One region of the Peribacillus sp. NPDC097675 genome, then DNA from elsewhere that is predicted to be linked to it. Evidence: predicted binding sites of a transcription regulator. Region 1 holds the regulator's gene; the other holds the start of a gene.
The links. Region 1 encodes NrdR, which represses ribonucleotide reductase genes. Its sites were predicted from a motif close to AACACNATATATNGTGTT; they were not measured.
Positions count from the first base shown of each region.

Region 2: ACQKL5_RS01995 (vitamin B12-dependent ribonucleotide reductase) is a predicted target of NrdR. The motif match lies at 2,202-2,219, and genes of this name have one in related genera.

Region 1 is NZ_JBNNSK010000001.1:71,044-78,896, reverse strand. Features, by position in the region: gene ACQKL5_RS00355 (hypothetical protein) at 13-183, opposite strand; gene thrS (threonine--tRNA ligase) at 276-2,207, opposite strand; gene ytxC (sporulation protein YtxC) at 2,647-3,483, opposite strand; gene dnaI (primosomal protein DnaI) at 3,607-4,545, opposite strand; gene ACQKL5_RS00335 (replication initiation and membrane attachment family protein) at 4,532-5,941, opposite strand; gene nrdR (transcriptional regulator NrdR) at 6,006-6,467, opposite strand; gene speD (adenosylmethionine decarboxylase) at 6,702-7,082, opposite strand; gene ACQKL5_RS00320 (glyceraldehyde-3-phosphate dehydrogenase) at 7,429-7,853, opposite strand, start outside.
Region 2 is NZ_JBNNSK010000001.1:396,530-404,382, reverse strand. Features, by position in the region: gene ACQKL5_RS01995 (vitamin B12-dependent ribonucleotide reductase) at 1-2,054, opposite strand, end outside; gene ACQKL5_RS01990 (lipoate--protein ligase family protein) at 2,443-3,279, opposite strand; gene ACQKL5_RS01985 (rhodanese-like domain-containing protein) at 3,478-3,861, shown strand; gene gcvPB (aminomethyl-transferring glycine dehydrogenase subunit GcvPB) at 3,992-5,449, opposite strand; gene gcvPA (aminomethyl-transferring glycine dehydrogenase subunit GcvPA) at 5,446-6,789, opposite strand; gene gcvT (glycine cleavage system aminomethyltransferase GcvT) at 6,808-7,853, opposite strand, start outside.

The sequences.
Region 1 (7,853 bases):
GTGAATTGCAAGTCAGGATTGTTCCTTTGCCTTCTTCTTTTTCTCGATTGCATCCCATGAAAATAGTGCTATCCAGAACAGCAGGACTGGAAAAATCGCATATTGTCGGTAATCATCGAACATCAATAAAATGATGACTAACAAAAATGCTGGACCAAACAAAAAGGAAAATTTCTTCTTCATGGTGTCACTCCTTATTCTTATGTGTCAGACTGTTTATGTTTATCATGCCTTAATTAAAAGGGAGACACAACTATATGTGCCTCCCTTTTTTGTTAACGACTCACTTCTGCTTTAATCATAGAAACGAAATTTTCGAAAGATACCGTTTCTGACTTTTGTTCGCCATATTTACGGACGTTCACACTGCCTTCGTTGACTTCATTATCACCAACGACAAGCATGTAAGGGATTTTCTGCATTTGTGCTTCACGGATTTTGTACCCGATTTTCTCATCACGCGTGTCCAAATTAACACGAATGCCTGCCGCCTTCAGTTTATCTTGGATTTCTTTTGCATATTCAAGATGCACTTCAGGTGAGACAGGAATCACTTGTGCTTGGATTGGCGCCAACCAAGTAGGGAATGCCCCTTTGTATTCTTCAATCAAGTAAGCGACAAAACGTTCCATTGTGGAAACGACACCACGGTGGATAACGACCGGACGATGATGTTTGCCATCTTCACCGACATAATTTAGATCGAAACGTTCAGGAAGCAAGAAATCAAGCTGAACAGTCGATAACGTTTCATCTTTCCCTAAAGCAGTACGCACTTGAACGTCCAGTTTTGGACCATAAAATGCCGCTTCGTCTTCCGCTTCAAAGTAATCCAGGCCAAGCTCGTCCATCGCACCTTTTAACATGCTTTGCGCTTTTTCCCACATCGCATCATCGTCGAAGTATTTTTCAGTATTATTGGGATCACGGTAAGATAAACGGAACGAGTAATCCTTGATATCGAAATCCTTATATACTTCTAAAATCAGGTTCACTACACGTTTTAATTCGTCTTTGATTTGATCCGGACGTACGAAAATATGAGCATCATTCAATGTCATTCCACGCACACGTTGCAAACCAGACAATGCACCTGACATTTCGTAGCGGTGCATCATACCAAGTTCAGCAATCCTGATTGGAAGTTCACGGTAACTGTGAATGCTGTTTTTATATACCATCATATGGTGCGGGCAATTCATCGGACGAAGAACAAGCTGTTCATTATCCATGTCCATCGCTGGGAACATGCCATCTTGATAGTGATCCCAATGTCCGGACGTTTTATAAAGATCCACACTACCCATTATAGGTGTGTACACATGGTCATAGCCTAGGCGTTCTTCCTTGTCTACAATATAACGTTCAATTGTACGGCGGATTGTTGCACCTTTTGGCAACCACATAGGTAACCCTTGACCGACTTTTTGTGAAGTCATGAATAGGTCCAATTCTTTACCGATTTTGCGGTGATCACGCTCTTTTGCCTCTTCTAAGAAACGTAGGTGGTCAGCCAGTTCTTCTTTTTTGAAGAAAGCCGTACCATAAATACGTTGCAACATTTTGTTCTTGCTATCGCCTCTCCAATAAGCCCCTGCAATGCTTAACAGCTTGAATTCTTTAATCTTTCCAGTGGAAGGTACATGAATTCCCCGGCAAAGGTCAAAAAACTCGCCTTGTTCGTAAATGGTTACTTGCTGTTCAGCTGGAATCGCATCGATCAGTTCCAGTTTATATTCGTCGCCAATCTCTTTAAAACGGGAAATGGCTTCATCACGGGTTACTTCAATACGTGAGATTTCCAGGTTTTCATTGACGATTTTCTTCATTTCTTTTTCAATCGCTGAAAGGTCATCAGGAGTCAACGATTCCTCAAGATCGATATCGTAATAAAATCCGCCTTCGATGACTGGACCGACACCAAATTTTGCATTTTTATAAAGACGTTTGATGGCTTGTGCCATTAAATGGGCAGTACTGTGGCGAAGAACCTCAAGCGCTTCCGCAGCATCTTGGGTAACAATCTCAATGGTACCGTCTTCTTCGATTGGCCGTTTCAAATCATATAGTTCACCATTGAATTTACCTGCAATGGATTTTTTTCTTAGTCCTGGGCTGATAGATGCTGCGATGTCTTCAGTTGTTGTGCCTTTAGCAAACTCCTTCACCGCTCCATCAGGAAAAGATATTTTCAGTTGTTCTGACATTGTAGCTTCACTCCTTCTTTTAATTGCCATCCGTTTCAAGTCTCAGGGGGATACCCCAGCAATTGCGTGGAAAAAACACAAAAAAGCCCGCCCCTGTATAAAACAGGGACGAGCTTAGTAATGTAAAATTAACCCGCGGTTCCACCCTCGTTCCACTCTGCTTTTCACGGCAAAATGACACTTGTAACTTAATAACGGCAGCTTCCCGTCAGTTCATAATCGCAAAATAGTTGCTTTCCGAACCGAAGTTTAAAGGTGGTAAGTGTTCTATGCAAATAGGAAGCTTACAGCCTAATGACTTCCCTCTCTGAAAATTGGCGATTAGAATACCCATGTCCTCATCATAACTTTTGTTTTTAATAGTATGTAGGAAATTATAATTCGTTATGCATTGAAAATCAAGGTTAAATTTAGGTTTTCCCCAAAATTCCCAAGACGATTATTCAGTGGCCTGCTTAAAGGCTGAAAGCGGCAGGACCGTCGCCCGTTCCTCGAAGATTCGTGTCATCGTTTGTATCAGACCCTCTTCCTTGTTATCCGTATAGATATATAAGCTAGTGGGTGCGATGGACAGCAGAGGTGCCCAGATCACGGTGTCTAGAAAGAATGAACTATCGGCTAGCAATTTCCTGTCAATCATGCTAGTGAGTTTTCGGCGATCGAGACGACCAAGCTCATGATCATAGAATTGAAATCCATCATGATAGACAAGGTGAAGCCTTGATAATTTTGATTTCTGTTCATGTAGGCGATCCCGGAGCATCGCAATGAAATTCTGATAATCCTGTTCGAGCTTGTATTCATCAATGGCAAGACCCGCATACTTTTCCAGCGCATGTCGAAAGGACCTTAACCGAAAGGTAGTAAAAGCATCAAATGAAAATGATACTTTTCCTGCTACTATACTCTTGAGACCATCTTGGATCGATTGCTTTTCCTTACAAAATAAAACACCCCCACCTTCGGACTTTTCCCCTTCGATTATGGATAAAGCAATTTCCAATATCGCATCGATTTCTTCTTGTTCCTTGTAAAAAAATTTACTGACGATAATTTGTTTTAGAACAGGTAGCGTTTTTTCTTCGAGCAAAAAGGAATGAAATACTTCACTAAGCAGCGTTAGCCATTTCTCATCTTCTAACCCGGTCATATCAACCAACAGCCCTTGTTGTGGGAGAAATTCTATATATGGTTCAAATTCTGCCCCGAAAGGATGGACAGAAACGAATTTCAATAGTCTTAAAGCTTCCGAATCATTTTGGAACGATATTTGCACTACGACATCCCCCCTTCCCCCTTGCTTTACTTTTTTCATGTATATGGGAATAAAGGCTTTTTTAGAAGTAGGATGGTGTCAATGAACCAAAAAAAGCGGCCTCTTTTTAGAGACCGCCTTTCTTTATCTTCTGCGATTCACGCCATCAAGCCTGACTGGCTCCGCCAAATATTGAATTCTTTCTAAAACCCTTGCCGCTTTCACTTCTTCCTTCTCACCGCGCTGGGAATAGGTCAAGTGGTTCTCAAGACCCTTCATATCGAAGTTGGATGTAAAGAACGTCGGTAAGTTTTCAAGCATTCTAAATTGAAGGATTGGACCTATGACTTCATCCCGTCCCCAACTCGTCATCGATTCTGCACCAATATCATCAAGCATGAGGATGGGTGCCGTTTTGACCATCTCGATCTTCTCATTGACGGTATTATCACCAATTGAACCCTTTAACTCCCGCAAATAATCAGGCACATAGACAATCATCGAGGAAATTTGCCTTTGCGCAAGTTCATTGGCAATCGCCCCCAATAAATACGTTTTACCAACGCCAAATTTCCCGTAAATATACAAACCTTTTTGCCGTTTTCCTGGCTCATATTCCATGATGAACGATATCGCTTTGCCTAATACGCCAAGCCGTTTATTTTCATCGTCTGTATGAGAAAAATCATCAATGGTCGCCTTCAGAATGTCCTTAGGAACATAAAGACTACGGATGAGTTTTTCCCGTTTCCGCTTTTCATCTTCCGCCAATTTTCTTGGACAGACCTCATAATTCAGATTAAGAGCCTTCCCTTGAACAACCAGCTTTGGATAATACCCATTCATCATATTGATGCATCCATCCAAGCTTGGACATTTATCACACTTGTTGCTTTGAGAAATAAATTCATAAAGCTTCCCTAAATTCTTGTCTATCATTTCGTCTGTGACTGTTGAGCTATTGGCGTTCAAAAACAGACGCACTTGTTCATTTTCGAAAATTTCCTGCTTCAACTGTTCATAGCGCTGCTGAAAGTCACCCGTATTGGCCAGCTTACTAAGCGATCTATTAATCTTTTCCATCGTTCATTTCACCTCCAGCTTTCCACTGCTTCCATTTCTCTTGCAGCTCACGTTTTTGTTCATTCAGTTCAGGTTGCTCAGCTTTCTGTTCTTGTTTATCCTCTTTCTGCTCAAGCCAGTCCGGAATCACTTCTTCTCTTATTGATTTTTTCCGGCCACCTTTTGCAACATTTTTACTTCCTTGTGCCCACTCTTGATATTTCCGGTGTTCATTTTTAGCTAGTTCCATCGCTTCCATGACAGTAGAGACCTTCAGGCGTGCCCAATGACCAGCCAGTTTTTCCACATAGCCCTTCGTGAATTTCATGTCTGTTTTAAGCATAACGTATTCAATTAAAACATTCACCACTCCAGGATTCAGCTTTTGATTGATCATCACACCCTCAACCACTTTTAAATCTCCGCCTGTCGGCTCAGCTCCTCCGGATAGCTGCATGAGTCGATCTCGTGGTGAAGTAGTCTCCAAATGCCGTATCAGCTCTTGCTCTTGAGTTTTAGGTTCCTCTTTTTGCGTGCGTTCCCTTACTGGCTGTACACGGTTAACCAAAGAAGGCATATCGGCCTGCCGTTCAATTTGATACCAGTCCCTTGCCGCTTTTCGGAGTAACTCTTCATCAATTTCATCGTCCAATGTTACTGCATCCATCACTAGTTTTTGCATCTCAAGTGGATTGATTCCATATAAAAAGGCAAGTTTGGCCACCGTATTTTTTATTTTGGGTGTAAAAGCTTTTTTGGGCACGATTGAGTTCTTCATGCCTGCAAACATAAGGCCAAAATCAAACAGGCCGTCGAACCCTGATGGCTCAACTCCGTCAGATTGATCAACGAATCGCTGGTCAGGTACTGGATCCCATTCGTTTTTCGCTTCATCCGTCACGTACAATGAATCTAGATGGTCCGACGCAAACACCTCTGCGAATGATTTCGTCACATGTTCAAATTCATCTGTTGCGATAGTGTCCACACAAAAGAATCTTTTTAGCCGATTGAACTGGACCTTTCCGATTTTTTTATATAAATATATATTCAGCATCCCATCCGTGAAAAACTGCTGGGGTGTTAAAGGGGGATTTAGTTCATAAATAAATTCCTTCGTATCCCCTTTGGATTTCTTATACACATTCAGCAATCCAATACCTTCGAGTAATAGCCTTGCTTCGTAAATATCGCTTAAATTAAGGCCGATCGTATTCATTAATTGATAATGTGAGGAAGCCTCCGACCAAAGCCGATTCTCCTCCATCTCACTCCATAACGTCATGTATAGGCTAATACAGATCGGTCCTATAAGTGGCTGGTACAGTCGTGTGAGTATTTTCCGATCATAATCATGAAGCAGCCCCGCAGAGGAAACCAAATATGAATCCGCGGGGAGCAGTTCCTGCCAATGCATGGACATCTTCCTTCAAACCTTTCAAAAGATATAGTTAAAAAAGAGCCAAAGTAAATCTTCAGCTCTACTTTCTTTCTTTATTTATCAAATCTTTCAATTCATCGATGAAAACATTTATATCTTTAAATTGTCTGTAAACGGAAGCAAATCTCACATAAGCAACTTCATCCACTTCAGCCAGTTGATCCATCACCATTTCACCGACACTATCACTTTTCACTTCCGATATACCTTGATTGCGCAGTTCCTTTTCAACATAACTTGTGATTTGCTCTAGTTCCTTTAACGGAACTGGACGTTTTTCACAAGCCCTGATAAGTCCGCGCAGGATTTTGTCACGGCTGAACTCTTCCCGTGCTCCACCCTTTTTCACGACGATCAGCGGTGTTTCCTCGACCTTTTCAAATGTCGTGAATCGAAAACTGCATGCCTCGCATTCGCGGCGCCGTCGAATTGATTTACTTTCGTCGACAGGCCTGGAATCGAGCACCCTAGTTCCATTGTATTGACATGATGGACATTTCATCATTACCAGCTCCGTATTTTAAGTGATATTCCTTCAAACTTCCCTAAGGAATACTATTTAATCTTAATCTTATATAAAAGGGGCAACCAGTACAAGTAAAAAGTGAAACTTCCAGCAGCAGGTAATTTTCAAATCCCCCGTAATGTCCGCTAGTTGAGCTTGATATAAGTGAAGGAAACCATTCAATTGCATCAAAAAAGAGATGCATTTATGGCATCTCTGTTAATTCGTATATTATAGTACACTCATTTTAGTTTTTTTCATTTGTACGGGACCTAGACCACGTGGAAGTTCAATGTTTTCGCGCGTTTGTGCATTCAAAGCCTCTGCAATATAATCAGCAGCGATATTTGGATCTAAGTTGCCACATGTATAGACATCAATGCTGGCATATCCATGTTCTGGAAAGCTATGAATGGTAAGATGTGATTCAGAAATGATGACAACCCCACTCACTCCTTGTGGAGCAAACTTATGGAACGCCACTTCTCGAACTTCAGCACCCGATTTCAGTGCAGCATCGACGAAGATTCTTTCAATTAAATCAATATTATTCAGTTTTTCAAAGTCACAACCCCAAAGTTCAGAAATGACATGTCTACCCATAGTTTCCATTGTGTAAGCTGATTCCATATTATGTTTCCCCCTTAACCGTGATTAAAAATTCAGAATCCTTAATAACTACCACGGGGGAAAGTTAGTCCAAAGAGGTCCTAACCCTTTAAGTAGCCATTATGTAAACATTCTTATATAAGAAGTTCACGATTCATAGTATATAATGTATGGTTTTCTTTTGCAACTACATTTAGCATTTTTGGTAAATTAATCATTAATTGTTAAAAGTAATTACTATTTCATTCAGACTTTTATCCTTACCTAGACAACAGAACTGTTTCATGACTAGACTAATCATCCCATAATAAACAGCCCGTTAAGGATGTAACGGGCCCTGAATCATTTTCTAATTCGCTGACATCTGAACTTCGGAAACCTTACTCAACTCAGAAGCCACTAATTTGACAAGATCGACTACACGGTTAGAATATCCCCACTCATTATCATACCAAGCAAGGATTTTCACTTTTCTTTCACCAATCATCATGGTCGATAAGCCATCGATGATTGCAGAGTGAGGATTGGTTTTAAAATCACTTGAAACAAGCGGTTCTGTTGTATATTCCATAATTCCGTTAAGCTCATTTTCTGAAGCGTCAATGAAAGCTTGATTCACTTCATCAATCGTAACATCACAATTTAAATCCACAACAAGATCGACTAATGATACGTTAGGCGTCGGTACACGTATGGCCATACCATGAAGCTTGCCTTTCAGTTGAGGCAACACCAACGAAAGAGCTTTAGCTGCACCTGTAGTCGTAGGAATGA
Region 2 (7,853 bases), 330 kb from region 1:
TTGACTTCAATGAATTTCCCTAAGCGTCCACTACGGAAATACGTGAAGGAGAAATATGGTTCAAGACCAGTCGAAACACCGACCATCGTTCCTGTGCTTCCCGTTGGGGCAACGGTCAATAAGTGCGAGTTGCGTATGCCGTGTTCGGCAACACTTTCACGGATATCTTCAGGCATCTTTTTCATAAACCCAGTATTCGTGAAGCGTGTCCTAAGCTCAGTCGTCTCTTTGTCTGTGGAACCAGTTAGGAACGGGAAACTGCCTTTTTCTTTTGCAAGTTCCACTGAAGCTTTGTAGGCTGATGTCGCAATCGTTTCAAACACTTTATCTACCAGGATCTTTCCTTCTTCTGAACCATACTCGGTTTCACAGTAGATGAGCAAATCGTGTAGACCCATCACACCTAGTCCAACCCGTCTCTCACCGAGTGCTTGTTTTTTGTTTTCCTCTAAGAAATAAGGAGTTGCATCAATGACGTTATCCTGCATCCGCACGCCCACTTCAACCGTTCTTTTAAGCTTTTCGTAGTTAACGGTCTTATTGTCTTTATCGGCCATTTCAGCTAGGTTGACCGCAGCTAGATTACAAACGGAGAATGGAGCCAGCGGCTGTTCACCACATGGGTTTGTGGCCACCACTTGCTGTCCATAAGCTTTTGCATTCGTCATCTCATTGGCGTTATCAATGAAGAATATCCCAGGCTCAGCAGAATACGTCGCACATATATTGATTAAATTCCAAAGCTCTTTAGCACGGATTTTACGGTAGACACGGACTTTATGGCCCATTCTCTCCCATTCGCGCACATCACCCACATTGTGCCATTCTTCATTATAAATCGCCATTTCTTTCGCATCATAGCTTTCGACATCTGGGAAACGCAATTCATATTCACCATCTTTTTCGACGGCTTCCATGAACTCCTTCGTTAAACAGACTGAAATATTGGCACCAGTCAAGAAGTCCGGATTATGGACACTATATGTTCCGCCTATACGAACTTTTTCCTCGGCTTCCCTAATGATTTTCTCATTGAATCCACCTTGGCCTGGAATCTCTTTATAATTGATGATTCCTTGATACATGGCCATTTCCTGTTCGGTATGCGGCGTGAATTTCAATTTATCCGATGCATATTTTTTTATGGTTTCATCTTTCGTATTCTCCATGAGATAACGAAGAATCCTTGGATTTTGCATTTTAGAAATTATGAACTCAGCAATGTCAGGATGCCAATCGGTAAGCATGATCATTTGGGCACCACGTCTACTCCCACCCTGTTCAACCAAGTGAGTCAATTTCGCTATATCATCAAGCCATGAAACGGATCCTGAAGACTTCCCATTAACCCCTTTCGCTAGGGTATTCCTTGGGCGCAGCGTCGAACCATTCGTACCAACTCCGCCTCCACGGCTCATGATTTCCATAACTTGTTTCCTATGTTCAGAAATCCCTTCCCGGGAATCTGGAACGAATGGCATTACGTAACAATTGAAATACGTCACATCCGTGTTGGAACCTGCACCATATAAAACACGGCCGGCCGGCACAAAATTAAGGTCCTTCAGTTCCTCATAAAATTTTTGGAACCATTCTGTTCTTTTCTCTTCAGTCGTTTCTACTGAAGCCAGACCCGTTGCATTACGCTTGGCAATTTGTTCGTAATATATTTCAAGCGGCTTTTCGATAATATCAAGCGGCCGATTAATAATTCCTGTTTCCACTTCTTCTGGATTATCTAGCACTCCGCGGAACTCATCATCCACCAAAACCTTCGCCTTTTTCGATTCCCAATCAATTTCAACGATATAGCCAAGTCCACGTGCAGGAAATTTCGGATCTTCTTTAATGGTCAATACTACAAAATCGCCAGCAGAGAGTGTGATTTTTTCAGTATCCTTAAAAGAATAGCGGTCAAGCATAACCAGACGAGACACGCCTTTATGCATCATTTTCATATCAGCCGTTACAGGATGAACTTGGGGAAATAAAGATATATCTTTATTCAACCTTTCTAGATCAACCTTTAAAGCTTCTTTAATTACAACTGACATAATTCCCTCTCCTTTACATGTTTCAAGATCCGTTCTTGTTGCAAAAATCAATATGTAGTCTACATGTCCGTTTCGCTTAACAAGTTACACTAAATTTATCATAGCGAAACTCAAAATTCAACATGTAGTGTTTAAGTAATTATTTAAACTACTATATATTGTGTCCACGTTGATTGTCTTTTGATTTTGTCAAACGATAAATCTATTAACTGAGTTAGCAAAAGGGAGGAAAATGTCGATTTTGAATAAATTTTCGACAGATTTCAATGAATTTCAACCTTGCTTTTTGTCTACCTCTTTCAAAGCCCTGACGTTAAAGGAAAAGCAAACTTGTTCACACAAATCTGAAAAAACTTATTTATTATCGAATTTCATTCTCTTGCTTTTTCTACCTCAAAAAATTCCAGTCATCGCTTTCGTATTTATTTTTGGCAATGTCCTTCACTTCCTGTAATTGCTGTCCATTCAGTTCAAATGGTTCCAATTCAATCGACAGTCCTTCAGCAAATCCTTTTTCAAAGGCTTGTTTCGCTTCGAGAATTGATATTTTTCTACCGGCAAGATCATTGATCGCCACTGCTTTATTCTTTAGATTATTTTTCATTTTTTCTTTTTTCCGCTCATCGGAGAATTTAAATACACTAAATAACTTATCCTCATCAAGTTCAAGCAGGATAGCTCCATGTTGAAGGATCACACCTTTTTGCCTCGTTTGTGCACTGCCAGCAACTTTTCTTCCCTCAACGACTAGCTCATACCAGCTTGGGGCATCGAAACAGACTGAGGACTTTGGTGATTTTAACAGCGCTTTTTCCTGCTCGGTTTCCGGCACAGAAAAATAAGCATCCAATCCTAAATTTCTAAACCCTATTAATATTCCTTCAGAAATCACTCGATATGCTTCTGTAACTGTATTTGGCATTCCCGGATAGGACTCGGGGAGGATTACACTATAGGTTAATTCATGTTCATGCAAAACAGCCCGTCCTCCTGTAGGTCTGCGGACGAAACCTAAACCTTGCCTTTTAACTTCTGCTAGATCTATTTCAGCTTCTGCCTTTTGAAAATACCCAATTGACAATGTAGCTGGTTTCCACCCGTAAAATCGGATAATGGGTGGAATTTCTCCATTACTCTGCCAGTTTAGGAGCGCTTCATCCATTGCCATATTATAAGCAGCCGAACAATTACCTGAATCAATGAATCCCCATTTTTCTTTTGCCATACTTACCCCTCTTTTCCGCTAGGCTCATTAGACCCTCTTTAAAAAAACTCACAAATAGTAGTTTACCAGAGTTTTGCACGCTTAAAAAGAAAGGAAGAAAAGCTAGAAATATTTATGAAGTTTTTTTTGATTATTGGTGCAACCAATTATATAATAGACATTGTCTGTATTCGTTTAGGTAGAAGGGAGTTTTTATGTTTGGAGATTTTATATACACTAATCGTCATCATAGTAGCCATCGTTGCATATTCACTTTTTAATTGGTTCCGTCAACGTAAGATCGTTAAAACCTTAACACAGGAAGAATTTATTGCAAACTACAGAAAAGTGCAATTAATCGATGTGCGGGAACCCAATGATTTTGATAATGGCCATATCTTAGGCGCAAGAAATATCCCTATGACACAAATGAAGACCCGGTTAGTCGAAATTAGACAGGACAAGCCTGTTTATTTGTACGCTCAAAGTGAAATCATTAGTGGAAGAGCTGCAGCCATGCTATACAAGAAGGGCTACAGAGAACTTTTCCATTTAAAAGGCGGATTCAAAATGTGGACAGGTAAGATTAAGGCGAAGAAATAAGTGCATTTTGTGTTCGGTACGGGAAAGGGAAGCATGAATAACAATTAAGCGTCTTATTTCCACGTGATACATAGGAATGCCCAAACGAAAAAATCCCCGCCAGTTGGCAGGGATTTTTTTATACGAATCGTTAACCTTGATAACGAAGAATTGGTTTCCTGGCAGCCAATGTTTCATCCAGGCGTTTAATTACTGTTGTATGAGGCGCCTCCTGAACGATTTCAGGGGTTTCTTCTGCCTCTTTGGCTATTTGTATCATTGCATCAATAAAAGCGTCCAACGTTTCCTTTGACTCCGTTTCAGTCGGTTCAATCATCATTCCCTCTTCTACATTTAACGGAAAGTAAATGGTTGGTGGGTGATACCCAAAATCCAGTAACCTTTTGGCGATATCCAATGTGCGAACACCCAACATCTTTTGCCTACGTCCACTTAGTACAAATTCATGCTTACAATGACGGTTATACGGCAAATCGAAATACGGCTCCAGCCTACGCATCATATAATTTGCATTGATGACTGCATTCTCGGTAACGGTCTTAAGACCGTCCGGACCCATCGACCTGATATACGTATATGCCCTTACATTGATGCCGAAGTTACCATAAAAGGGCTTGACGCGTCCAATGGATTGCGGACGGTCATAATCAAGAACATATTGATCACCATCTTTGATCACAAGCGGTTTAGGCAAATAGGGAATCAGTTCCGCCTTTACCCCTACTGGACCAGATCCAGGTCCTCCGCCTCCATGAGGGCCGGTGAATGTTTTATGGAGATTCAAATGCACAACATCAAATCCCATATCTCCTGGGCGGACTTTGGAAAGAACGGCATTGAGGTTAGCTCCATCATAATATAATTTTCCACCAGCCTCATGAACAACCTGTGCCATCTCGAGGATATTCTCTTCGAATAAGCCTAACGTATTCGGATTCGTCAGCATTAGTGCTGCCGTATCTGGACCTACGACTCGTTTCAAATCTTCAAGGTCCACGAGCCCGAATTCATTGGATTTCACGGTTATCGTTTCCAGACCGGCGACCGTTGCCGATGCCGGATTCGTTCCATGAGCCGAGTCGGGAACGATGACTTTCGTCCGGTTTAAGTCCCCATTGGCTTCATGGAAAGCCCTTATCATCATTAGACCCGTCCATTCACCATGCGCACCCGCAGCCGGTTGTAAAGTCACCTGGTCCATTCCCGTAATTTCAATTAAATGTTCCTGTAGATCATATAATAACTCCAAAGCACCTTGAACGGTCGATGGATCTTGGTAGGGATGGATATGGGAAAAACCATTATATCTTGCTACGTTTTCATTGATTTTCGGATTATACTTCATCGTGCAGGACCCGAGCGGATAGAACCCAGAGTCCACACCATGATTCCGCTTTGATAGAGCCGTATAATGACGCATGATATCCAGCTCTGAAACCTCTGGAAGCTCAGCTTCGTTTTCACGTATATAATCAGCAGGAATGATCTCCTCGAGTGAAACGCCCGCTACATCCATTTCCGGAAGGCTATATCCAATTCGACCGGATGTACTGATTTCAAAAATGAGTGATTGATCTTGATTATTCATAGTTGCCCTCCCAGTTCCTGCGCAAATGCATCGATTTCTTCTTTTGTTCTAAGTTCCGTAACTGCCACTAACATATGATTTGGCAACTCCGGATAAACCGAACCTAAATCAAAGCCGCCAATCATTCCTTTTTCAAAGAGCTTATTATTGACATCTTTGAAGGGAAGAGAAAGTTTAATGACGAATTCATTAAATGAGGGTCCTTCAAATACAACTTCTATTCCATGTTCCTGTAGTGCTTTTTTTGCATAATGAGCTTTTTGAATATTTTGCACAGCCATTTCTTTGACGCCCTTTTTCCCTAGTGCCGTCATCGCCACAGAGGCTGCTAATGCATTTAATGCCTGATTGGAACATATATTGGATGTCGCCTTGTCACGGCGTATATGTTGCTCTCGTGCCTGAAGCGTCAGTACAAATCCACGTTTCCCGTCTTCATCAACCGTCTGCCCTACTAGACGGCCTGGGACTTTACGGAGCAGTTTCTTCGTGACCGCAAAATATCCGCAATGAGGTCCACCGAAGGCGGCCGGAATTCCGAATGGCTGGGCATCGCCTGTCACGATATCAGCACCCAGTTTACCTGGTGGGGTCAATGCACCAAGTGCAAGTGGATTACTGGACACGATGAACATGGATTTCACATTATGTATGAGCTCTTGCATCTCCTTCAACGGTTCGATGCGTCCGAAAAAGTTCGGGTACTGTACAATCACGCCTGCAATATCATCCATAGCCAGGTCCTTTAATGCTGCCAAGTCCGTGACACCATTTTTATGAGGAATCTCGATGACTTCAACACGTTGTCCTTTGGCATATGTTTTCACCACTTCTCTTGATTCTGGATGTACTGTTGCTGAGATGAGGATCTTTTTCCTGTGTGTTTGACCGGCAGCAAGCATGGCTGCTTCGGCTAATGCCGTTCCCCCGTCATACATGGAGGAGTTCGCAACCTCCATACCCGTCAATTCACTAATCATCGTTTGATATTCAAAAATGGCCTGAAGTTCCCCTTGAGAAATTTCCGGCTGATAAGGGGTGTAGGCTGTATAAAACTCCGAACGGGATAAGACGTGATCCACAATGACAGGTGAATAATGATCATATACACCCGCTCCAAGGAAGGATACATAGTTTTTAAGATCCGCATTTTTGGAAGCTAGTTTTGATAATTCTTTCAGTAAAGCTGGTTCCGATTTGGCTGGTTTTATGTCATATTCACCTTGAAAGCGAACGCTTTCTGGAATATCACTGAAAAGATCATCTACAGTTTTGACTCCTATAACTTCCAACATTTCCTGTTTATCCTGTTCTGTCATCGGTAAGTAACGATGTTTCATCTTATGGACCATTCCCTTCTACTTTCCTCTTTTTTTATAAAAAGGCGTATTTATAATAATAGCTTTCAGTCTTTTTGAGCGTATTTCTACTTCAACTTCGGTGTCAAGATCTGAATGGTTCTTATCTATAAGCACCAATCCTACATTTTTTTTCAATGTTGGCGACTGAGTCCCTGTCGTTACTTCACCAATGGCTTTGTCCCCGCTGTATACTTTATAGCCATGCCGAGGTATGCCACGTTCGATCATCTTGATACCAACAAGCTTACGCGGTGCCCCTTTATCCTTTTGTTCACGAAGCACAGCTTTCCCAAAAAAGTCAGAATCCTTCTCCGTTTTAACCGCAAATCCAATACCGGCTTCGATTGGAGTGATATCCGGTGAAAGTTCCTGCCCGTATAATGGTAGTTTTGCTTCAAACCGGAGGGTATCACGAGCCCCCAATCCAATCGGTTGTATTCCTTCTTCCTTACCGGCTTCCAAAATCGCTCTCCAAAGGGCAGGACCATCTTCACTCTGGCAGTATATCTCGAAGCCATCTTCTCCCGTATACCCTGTACGTGAAACCATCGTGGATATATTATGAATGTCGACGTCTTCTTTAAATTTAAAAAAGCCAATCGTGCTCAAATCCGTATTTTCGGTTATTTTTTGCAATATTTTTTCTGCATGGGGGCCCTGCAAAGCGAGTTGTGCATAATCGTTTGAAACATTATGGATTTTGACACCTTCCATACCATTAGCCTGAAGCCAATTAAAGTCTTTTTCGATATTGGCTGCATTAACCACGAGCAGATAATCGTCATCCGCTTTTTGATAAACGATAAGATCGTCAACCGTCCCTCCATTTTCATAACACATGGCCGTGTATAATGCTCCACCCTTTTTCAGCTTAGATACATCATTTGTCAGCATCTTTTGTAAAAAGACAAGGCTTTCAAGGCCTTTCACCTCTATCTCTCCCATATGCGATACATCGAATAAGCCTGCTTTCGTACGTACAGCTTCGTGTTCATCTTTAATGCCCGAAAACTGTACCGGAAGTTCCCAACCACCAAAATCTA